One region of the Pseudoalteromonas sp. TAE56 genome, then DNA from elsewhere that is predicted to be linked to it. Evidence: predicted binding sites of a transcription regulator. Region 1 holds the regulator's gene; each other region holds the start of a gene.
The links. Region 1 encodes sigma-54, which starts transcription at its own class of promoters, with help from an activator protein. Its sites were predicted from a motif close to GTTGGCACGNNNNTNGNNT; they were not measured.

Region 1 (3,284 bases):
CTATCATAAAGTCGGCGCGGGTGATTAATACATCAAGTAATTCTTTTTCTTTTTTGATGGCTAAATCAAGAGGCAGCGAGTCAATTGATAGTGGGTGTAACCTGCGTGTTTCTGAAAAGCGTTTTATCAACGTTTGATCGTCGCTATCTAAATAAAATAACGTAGGATTTGCAAAGCCTGGTAAGTATTCAAGAATATCGTTAAATTCATCTTGCTCTTTAGGGATGTTTCGCACATCAATGCTAACAGCAATTTTATCGTAGCTATCAGACACACTGCGAACTAATGAAGGAAGCAAGTTAACTGGAATATTATCTACGCAATAATAGCCTAAATCTTCTACAACGCGTAAAGCAACCGACTTTCCAGAACCAGAACGGCCGCTTATGATAATTAACTCCATTTAACACCCTTTATAAAACTATGATTGATCGACAATAACTTGGTAAAGCTCAGCATCTGATTTTGCACAGCGTAACTGTTTACAAAAATCTTTGTTGTTTAGTTTATCAGCAATGGTTGCGAGAGTCTTTAAGTGCTGTTGGTTATCGCCATCTGGTACGATGAGTGCGACAAAAATATCAACAGGACGATTATCTATTGCATCAAAATTTATTGGAGTTTCGCTAACGAGTACTAAAGCTAAAGGCTCTTCTGCACCGCTCATTCGACCATGAGGAATGGCAATGCCACGGCCAATACCTGTACTACCCAGTTTCTCTCTACTCATTAAAGCAGTAAGGATATCCTGTTGCGGTAAATACGGAAGTTTGTCGTGAGCAAGTTCGCTAATGAACTCTAAAATTCTTTTTTTGCTATTAAAAAGGACCGCAGCTTTGCTGCAGTCCTGGCATATAAGTGAGCTTAATTTCATCATATTAGTGTCGAGCAAGCTTCTCTTTGTGTTTAATTACTTGTCGATCGAGCTTGTCGATCAACGAGTCAATGGCGGCATACATATCTTGATGTTCCGTAGAGGCAAATAGCTCAGCACCACTTACATGTATTGTGGCTTCTGCTTTTTGATTTAATTTTTCTACATCGAGAATGACATGAACATTATTAATATGATCAGAGTGTCTTTCTAGCTTCGCAAATTTGGTATTAATATAGTCTCTTAGTGAATCGGTTAATTCTACGTGACGACCAGTTAAGTTTAGTTGCATAAGCATTACCCTCTTTTTTTTGCGTCTTAGATCAAGCTTTTACGTTGATTTGACGGTGGAATAGCCAGAGATTCGCGGTATTTTGCGATTGTACGTCTTGCTACTTTAATTCCTTGCTCAGCCAATATATCCGCTATTTTGCTATCACTCAATGGTTTTGCTGAGTTTTCTGCAGCGATTAATTTGCGGATAAGTGCACGAATTGCTGTAGATGAACATTCACCACCGTTTTCGGTGCTTACATGGCTTGAGAAAAAGTATTTAAGCTCAAATATACCACGGGGTGTATGCATATACTTTTGAGTTGTTACGCGCGAAATTGTTGATTCGTGCATTTCTACCATTTCAGCAACATCATTTAAAACCATTGGTTTCATTGCTTCAGGGCCGTGTTCAAAAAAGCCTTGTTGTTGCTTAACAATACAATTAGTTACTTTTAAAAGTGTGTCGTTTCTACTTTCTAAGCTTTTAATAAACCATTTAGCTTCTTGTAAATGCGAGCGAATAAACTGGCTGTCACCACTCGATTTCACAGTGCGAGACATTGCAGCGTATTGGCTATTAACACGAATTTTAGGCATGCTATCTGGGTTTAACTCAACAACCCAGCGGCCTTTAATTTTTTTAACTGACACGTCTGGAATAACATACTCAGATTCTTCTCTTACAATAGTATCTGCTGGCTTAGGACTAAGAGTATGGATTAATGTCATTACTTCTTTAAGCTCTTCTTCTTTGAGCTTGGTTTTCTTCATTAATGTACGATAGTCACGAGCAGCTAATAAATCAATATGCTCGGTTAAAATCATTTTTGTTTCATTAATGTAAGGTGTTTCTTTATCAAACTGATTAAGCTGAATACACAAACACTCTTGTAAACTACGTGCAGCAATACCAACAGGATCAAACAGTTGGATGCGTTTTAATACAGCTTCAATTTCATCAAGTTCGACTTCGTTATCATCTTCGTTTTCTTGATTAAAGCTTTCTAAAATCTCTTCGCAGCTTAGTGTTAAAATACCTGAATCATCAACTGCTTCTACGATGGCAATAGCAATAGCTTCGTCTGTAGGGCTAAATGGCGTTAATTGTAACTGCCACATTAAATACTCATGGAGCGTCTCTGTAGAGGCACCTTGATAAATTGATTCATCTTCAGGCATTGGACCCGATGATGCTGCAGGAGCGGCACTCATGTACTCATCCCAGCTAACATCCATAGCCATGTCGTCACTTAGCGTGTCTTTCGCAAGTGCTTCACCACTATCTTGTTCGTATTCGCTTGGAGCATCATCGGCAGATGCGCTAACAGTTATGTCATCGGTATCAGCTTTTTGCTCGTTTTTGCCAGCAGCATCTTCTGAGTAGTCTTGTTCTTCAACCTCTAATAGCGGGTTGCTGTCGAGAGCTTCTTGTATTTCTTGCTGGAGATCCAATGTACTGAGTTGCAACAAACGAATAGCTTGTTGCAGCTGTGGAGTCATTGTAAGTTGCTGGCCCATGCGCAGCTGTAGTGATTGCCTCATGTATCTCTAACAATCCTTTTATGTTGTTATAATTAATACTAGCAGATGCTTAAAGACATGGCGTAAATGTTACAGCCTAAATTGCTCGCCTAAGTAAACATCGCGTACTGTTTTATCATTTAATACGTGTTCTGGAGTACCTGATGCAATCAGCTCCCCATGAGAAACAATGTAGGCTTTTTCACAAACATCAAGGGTTTCTCTTACGTTATGGTCGGTAATTAATACTCCAATCCCACGATTTTTAAGATGTTCTATTATTTTCTTTATATCTAATACTGAAATTGGATCAACACCAGCGAACGGTTCATCCAGTAATATAAATTTAGGATCTGCTGCCAGCGCACGTGCTATTTCGACACGACGACGTTCGCCACCTGATAATGCCATACCTTGGCTATCGCGAATGTGTTGTATGCTAAATTCATCTAATAATTTATCGAGTGTATCTTCTCGAGTTTGTTTATTTAGCTCTTTGCGCGTTTCTAAAATAGCCATTAAGTTTTGATAAACAGTTAGCTTTCTGAAAATTGAAGACTCTTGCGGTAAGTAGCCTATGCCTAATCTAGCACGACTATGCATAGGTAAAAGA
Region 2 (3,284 bases), on a different contig from region 1:
GATATTGAACGTTCTTTAAAGTGCGGTATGAATAAGCATTTAACTAAACCGGTTGTTGCTAAAGTGCTTATTGATGCAATTGCCGATTTAAACGTAGTGAAACCAAGCTTTTTCGAAAAATCATTCGCTTTAACGCAGTTTAGTATGGATGAAAAGCTCCTCAATACAATGATTGATAAGTTTGCTAATTTATGTGAAACCCAGCTATCGCAAATAGAAGAAACAACCAATAAGGATGATTTGGTACGCTTAGTGCATAGTATAAAAGGTGTAGCAGGGAATTTAGGTTTTAGACGATTGTCTCACTGCGCTTTATTGTGTGAAAGAACACTTAAAACAACTAACAAGCCTGTTGAAATAACACTGAAAGAGCTTATTATGCAGTTAGAACAGGTAATTGTTTTTATAAAAGGGGTAGGGGCTAGGGATGTCGAAAAGAGCTAAAGTACTTATTGTAGATGATGATCCAATCAACCGATTAGTACTTGAAAAAACACTTAAAGTAGAACACGACGTATTCTTAGTTGAAAGTGGTGAAAAAGCACTGACCTTTGTAAAAACTGCGCAAGTTGATTTAATTATTCTTGATGTGATTATGCCAGGAATTGACGGCTATGAAGTGCTTGTACAACTTAAAGAAAATCCGATAACTCAATCGATCCCTGTTATATTTATATCAGCTAATCGTAGCCACGACGACGAAGCTAAGGGCCTAGAGCTCGGTGCTATGGACTATATAACTAAGCCATTTAGCCCTTCTATTGTGCGCGTTAGAGTACGTAACCAATTACTTATAAAGCAAAAAAATGATCTGCTAGAGATGCTAGCCTCGATTGACGGCTTAACTGAAATCCCAAATAGACGCTACCTAGACGAAAACTTAGCTCGAGAATGGCGCCGCAGTAAACGAAGCGGAACACCACTATCTGTGTTGCTTATGGATATAGACCACTTTAAACGTTACAACGATTGCTACGGACATCGTGCTGGTGATGAATGCTTAAAGGATGTTGCGCAAGCACTCGCAGCTCAGTGTGAACGTGGTAGTGACTTCATAGCTCGTTATGGTGGTGAAGAATTTGCAGCCGTCTTACCGGGAATTGATAAGCATGAAGCCTTGGAGTTTGCTAATAAATTACGCAATGCTGTAAATGCTTTAAATATAGAACACAAAGCCTCATTAAATGCAGACCACATCACTATTAGTATAGGTATCGCCACCACGCAAAGTGGTAAAGTGTATGCTGAGCAAGCATTATTAGAAGAGGCGGATTTAGGGTTATATGCTGCTAAAGATGCGGGGCGAGATAGAATAGTCGCACGGTAAAAATTTAATATAAAAAACGCCAAAATTTATATTGGCGTTTTTAGTATCAAACTACTTTTATTGTTACTGCGTGATCATACCTAAAGCAGTGTCACCAATGCCCACTAACTTATCATTTTTAAATACAAGTGGCGTACATTCATCTTTCGTTGTTTTAGAATCTGAATGCTTGCTATGAGTTACATAAAAAAGTACTTGGTATATATCGTCATCTTTTTTTAATAGCTCTGTGAAATTAGGTGTTTTTAATTGCGTTAAAACAGATTGATAGCTGCTATCCATTTTTAGCTCTGATATAGCTTCACGATTATTTTTATGTTGTGCTTGCCAGCTTGATGAGTTTTTCCCTGCCCAATGAGTCTCAGCTTCACCATCAGATACGGCAATAACACAGCCAGTTAAAAATGGTGCAATAAGGGCTGCTGCTAATAGAGATTTTTTCATTGTAATATTCCTTAAATGAGTTTTTAATATTTTGATCATATAAGGCAAGTAGTAGGCCAAGTTTAAAAGCTTTTTAATTCAGTTGGTTAGATTTTAAGGACTATGTTTTACTAATCATTTGCAAAAATAATTAGTAAAAACAGCCACATTTTAGTTTTTTTAACTATTTTCCCGCAGTGCAGTTACACCAAGCGGTTGCGTGATTCGCCTTTATTAAATGCCGCAATGTTTAAACTTACCTCATTAATTAAACGCACAATAGATTCAGTACTTGCCCATGCAATATGTGGAGTAAGTAATAAGTTATTGCCTTTGTAATTAGCAAGTGGGTTTGAAAGCTCAGCAGGTTCTTTAGTTAGTACATCAACCCCGGCTCCAGCAATTAGGTTTTGCTCAAGTGCTGTAGCTAAGTCGGCTTCGTTAATAATGCCACCACGAGCAGTGTTAATAATAATGCTACTTGGCTTCATCATTTTAAGCTCATTAAGTGCAATTAAATCACGTGTTTCATCGGTAAGTGGGCAGTGAACACTGATTATATCGGCTGTTTTAATAACGTCCTCAAAAGGCGTACGACCATCGCGGCATGCAGCACCTTTGCGCTCTGCAACAATAATATTTGCGCCAAATGCCTCAGCCACTTTAGCAACGCCTTTACCTAGCGTACCACCGCCTATAATGGCAAATGTTTTGCCTTGTAAGTCGTTAAAGCTGTAATCGAGTATGCAAAACATTTCACTTTTTTGCCAAGCGCCTTGCTGGCAATCCGCCTGATAGCGATGTGTGTTACCCAGTAAGTTAGTAATTAAAGAGAATGTATGTTGAACAACAGAAGGGGTTGAATAGCCAGCTACATTAGTTACGGCAATACCAAATTCTTTAGCGGCTTCTAAATCAACATTATTAGTACCGGTTGCACTTACGCAAATCAATTTAAGCTGTGTTAGCTGGCTAATCGTATCGCGATTTAAAACCGCTTTATTAGTGATCAATACATCAGCGCCTTGGCAATGTTCAATAACTTGCTCTGGGCTGGTTAGTTCATAAGTTGTTAATTTACCAAGTTGTTCAATACAAGTAAGAGACGTTTTAGCTAACGTAGCGTTATCAAGAATGGTGATGTTCATGCTTTTCCTAAAAATAAATGAAACCCTTGACCTTAGTCTTAACTCTAGGGTTTATAGTCTGTTTAAAATAAATCGGAGAGAGAAATATGAGAATAGGTGAACTATCACACCAACTAGGTATCTCTAACGATACTTTAAGGTACTACGAAAAGCAGGGATTGTTAACGCCTAACAGGCGAAATTCTGCTGGATATAGACTATATGATAATAACGATTTAAAAGTGATGCATTTTATCATTAGAGCTAAAAATATAGGTTTTAGCTTGGCAGAGATAAAAGATCTCTTACTTATTAAATTTGAAAAATCATCACATTCCTGCTCTGAAGTTAAAAAAATTACACTTGAAAAAAGAGATTTGGTCGCGCAGCGTATAAAAGAACTCCAA
Region 3 (3,284 bases), on a different contig from region 1:
TGATGTGACTAATAATACGCATGGTGGTGCCTGCTTTAGCTTGTTACTGCCTATTAAGGCAACATCTAAATTAGAGGGTTCATTATGAGTAACACTATTTTAGTTGTCGAAGATGACGCTGGGCTTCGTGAAGCCTTAATAGATACCCTTGAAATGTCGGGTATTGAATGTGTTGCAGCGAACAGTGCTGAGCAAGCAATGATATTGCTTAAAAAAGATCAATTTTCGCTTGTTGTAAGCGACGTGCAAATGGGCGCAATGAGTGGACTTGATTTACTACGCAGTATTAAATTAAACCACCCTGATTTACCTGTATTAATGATGACGGCGTACGCCACAATTGACGATGCAGTAGAAGCCATGCGCCTAGGTGCAATTGACTACATGGCTAAACCATTTGCACCTGAAGTGCTGTTAAATATGGTGAGCCGTTATTTGCCTGAAAAAGCAAAAGAAACCGACGGACCTATTGTTGCCGACCCAACTAGTATTCAATTATTGGAGCTTGCGAGTAAAGTAGCACGCTCTGATGCAAGTGTAATGGTACTTGGCCCAAGTGGTTCAGGTAAGGAAGTACTCGCTCGTTATATTCATGATAAGTCGAGTCGTTGTAATGAGCCATTTGTGGCGATTAACTGCGCGGCTATTCCTGAAAATATGCTCGAAGCCACTTTATTTGGTTACGAAAAAGGGGCTTTTACAGGCGCGATTCAAGCATGTCCGGGTAAGTTTGAGCAAGCACAAGGCGGCACTATTTTACTTGATGAAATTACAGAGATGGACTTAGGGCTACAAGCAAAGCTGTTACGCGTACTGCAAGAGCGTGAAGTAGAGCGCTTAGGGGGTCGTAAAACAATTCAGCTCGATGTACGTATTTTGGCAACCAGTAATCGTGATTTAAAAGAAGCCGTGTCTGAAAACCAATTTAGAGAAGATTTATATTACAGGCTTAATGTTTTTCCACTTATGTGGCGACCATTGTGCCAACGCCCTGGCGATATTATTGTATTGGCTAAGCATTTAATTGAGCGCCATATCAGTAAAAGTAAAGAGCCCATGGCGTATTTAGATAAAGCTGCCGAGCAAAAGTTACTGGCCCACGCGTGGCCTGGAAATGTGCGCGAGCTTGATAACGTTATACAGCGTGCGCTTATACTGCGAAGTGGCGATACAATAAACGAGCATGCTATTTTTATTGAAAACTTAGTAGCTAATAACTTTGTTATGGAGCCTTCATTGGCACCGGCGCCAACAGAAGTGGCTCACGTAAATAAAGGCGTTGATAAAAGCACGCTAAGCTCGGCATACTACGATGAAAAATTGCATGCCGAGGATGAGCCTAAACAAGGTTTACTAGCAGCAGATACCGGTAGCTATAAAGATGAGCTTAAAGATAAAGAGCATCGCATTATTTTAGAAACCCTTGCACGTTGCCAAGGTAAGCGTAAAGACGTTGCCGAAACGTTGGGCATAAGCCCACGAACTTTACGTTATAAACTAGCGCAAATGCGCGATTTAGGTATTTCACTTCCTGCATAACCTCCTATAAACCCTAAGTTTGCGCTGCGAACTTAGGGTTGTCAAAACTCTGACTCACATAATTTAAAGCTAACTGCATGTATTTTAACAATTAATTATTTGGCATGTTTTGTGCTTTATTACTTGTAAGAGTTCACTGCGTGTCAGAGATAAATTATGAAAATTCAAAACAGTGCTGTATTTCAAGAAATGCAATCAATGGCTTTAGAAGCCGGCCGTAATAATCAAATAAATAAATTGCCGACTCAAGTTCAGCCTACTTCTACTTCCCAGTTTGGCGACATGCTAAGTGATGCACTAAATACAGTGCACGGTCTACAGCAAGATGCAGGTCAAAAAGTAAAAGCGGTTGAAATGGGTGATCGAAGTGTATCGCTTGCTGAGGCGATGATTGCTTCTCAAAAATCGTCAGTTGCTTTTGAGGCTACAGTACAGGTTCGTAATAAACTTGTTGAAGCTTATAAAGAAATCATGAACATGCCTGTTTAATTAGGTAGTGGAGAATTATTGTGGCGCAATCTAACCAATCTACAGACCTAGCACTTGCTGGCGGCGGTATCGACCAAAGTGGTGGTGATGATCAACAAGAACAAAAGTCAGGCTACTTAAGTGCTTTAAGTGGTGTTGATGTATTGCGCCAAGTAACACTGGTAATAGCATTAGCGATTTGTTTGGCTATCGCGATTTTCATTATTATCTGGGCTCGTCAGCCAGATATGCGCCCGTTAGGCAAAATGCAAACTGAAGAGCTTATTCAAACATTAGACTTTTTAGATGCACAAAAAATTGAATATCAACTCGATGGCAATGTTGTATCGGTTGATGAAAGTGAATACCAAAACATTAAGCTACTAATGACCCGTGAAGGGTTAGAGCAAGGTCCAGCATCAGGCTCTGACATTATTATGCAAGATATGGGCTTTGGTGTAAGCCAACGTTTGGAGCGTGAGCGCCTAAAACATGGTCGTGAACAGCAATTAGCACGCACAATTGAAGAGCTTAACAACATTACTCGCGCCAAAGTATTGTTAGCTATTCCTAAAGAAAACGTATTTGCCCGCAGAGAGAAAAAACCATCAGCTACCGTTGTATTAACACTTAAACGTGGGCGTTCACTTGACCGTGAAGAAGTAGACTCTGTTGTTGATATGATTGCCTCAGCAGTACAAGGCTTAGAACCTGCACGTGTTACAGTTACCGATCAAAATGGTCGATTATTAAATTCAGGTTCGCAAAGCTCACTAGCAGCACGCTCTCGTAAAGAATACGATTTAGAGCGTAAGCGCGAACAAGAGTACCTTGAAAAAATAGACAGTATTTTAATACCGGTTGTTGGGCTTGCAAACTATACAGCTCAAGTTGATTTGAGTATGGACTTTAGCTCGATTGAGGAAACTCAAAAGCGTTATAACCCAGACTTACCAGCGGTTAGAAGCGAAACCACATTTGAAGAAAATAACATTGGCGGCCTAGCTGTTGGTATTCCAGGTGCGCTTACAAATCAGCCACCGCTAAATTCAAATATCCCTGAGGTTGCGGGGCAAGGTGGTGCAGGCACTGCTACTTCTCCAACACGCAGCCACAAAGAAGCTACACGTAATTATGAACTCGATACAACCATTTCGCACAAGCGCCAGCAAAGTGGTGTTATACGCAGAATAAGCGTATCAGTTGCTGTTGACTATATTCCTAAAGTGGGAGAAAACGGCGAAACAACCATGGCTCCACGCTCGGTTGAAGCATTG

Region 2: a site for sigma-54 is predicted at 1,814-1,832, ahead of L656_RS0108655 (DUF3192 domain-containing protein). Genes of this name have one in related genera too.
Region 3: a site for sigma-54 is predicted at 1,638-1,656, ahead of fliE (flagellar hook-basal body complex protein FliE). Genes of this name have one in related genera too.

What each region holds. Positions count from the first base shown of each region.
Region 1 is NZ_AUTN01000103.1:18,676-21,959, forward strand. Features, by position in the region: gene rapZ (RNase adapter RapZ) at 1-403, opposite strand, end outside; gene ptsN (PTS IIA-like nitrogen regulatory protein PtsN) at 422-874, opposite strand; gene hpf (ribosome hibernation promoting factor) at 879-1,166, opposite strand; gene L656_RS0111060 (RNA polymerase factor sigma-54) at 1,193-2,692, opposite strand; gene lptB (LPS export ABC transporter ATP-binding protein) at 2,762-3,284, opposite strand, start outside.
Region 2 is NZ_AUTN01000082.1:53,870-57,153, reverse strand. Features, by position in the region: gene L656_RS0108665 (PAS domain-containing hybrid sensor histidine kinase/response regulator) at 1-444, shown strand, start outside; gene L656_RS0108660 (diguanylate cyclase) at 428-1,327, shown strand; gene L656_RS0108655 (DUF3192 domain-containing protein) at 1,391-1,771, opposite strand; gene L656_RS0108650 (D-2-hydroxyacid dehydrogenase) at 1,954-2,898, opposite strand; gene zntR (Zn(2+)-responsive transcriptional regulator) at 2,985-3,284, shown strand, end outside.
Region 3 is NZ_AUTN01000102.1:31,912-35,195, reverse strand. Features, by position in the region: gene L656_RS0110790 (sensor histidine kinase) at 1-88, shown strand, start outside; gene L656_RS0110785 (sigma-54-dependent transcriptional regulator) at 85-1,539, shown strand; gene fliE (flagellar hook-basal body complex protein FliE) at 1,696-2,028, shown strand; gene fliF (flagellar basal-body MS-ring/collar protein FliF) at 2,049-3,284, shown strand, end outside.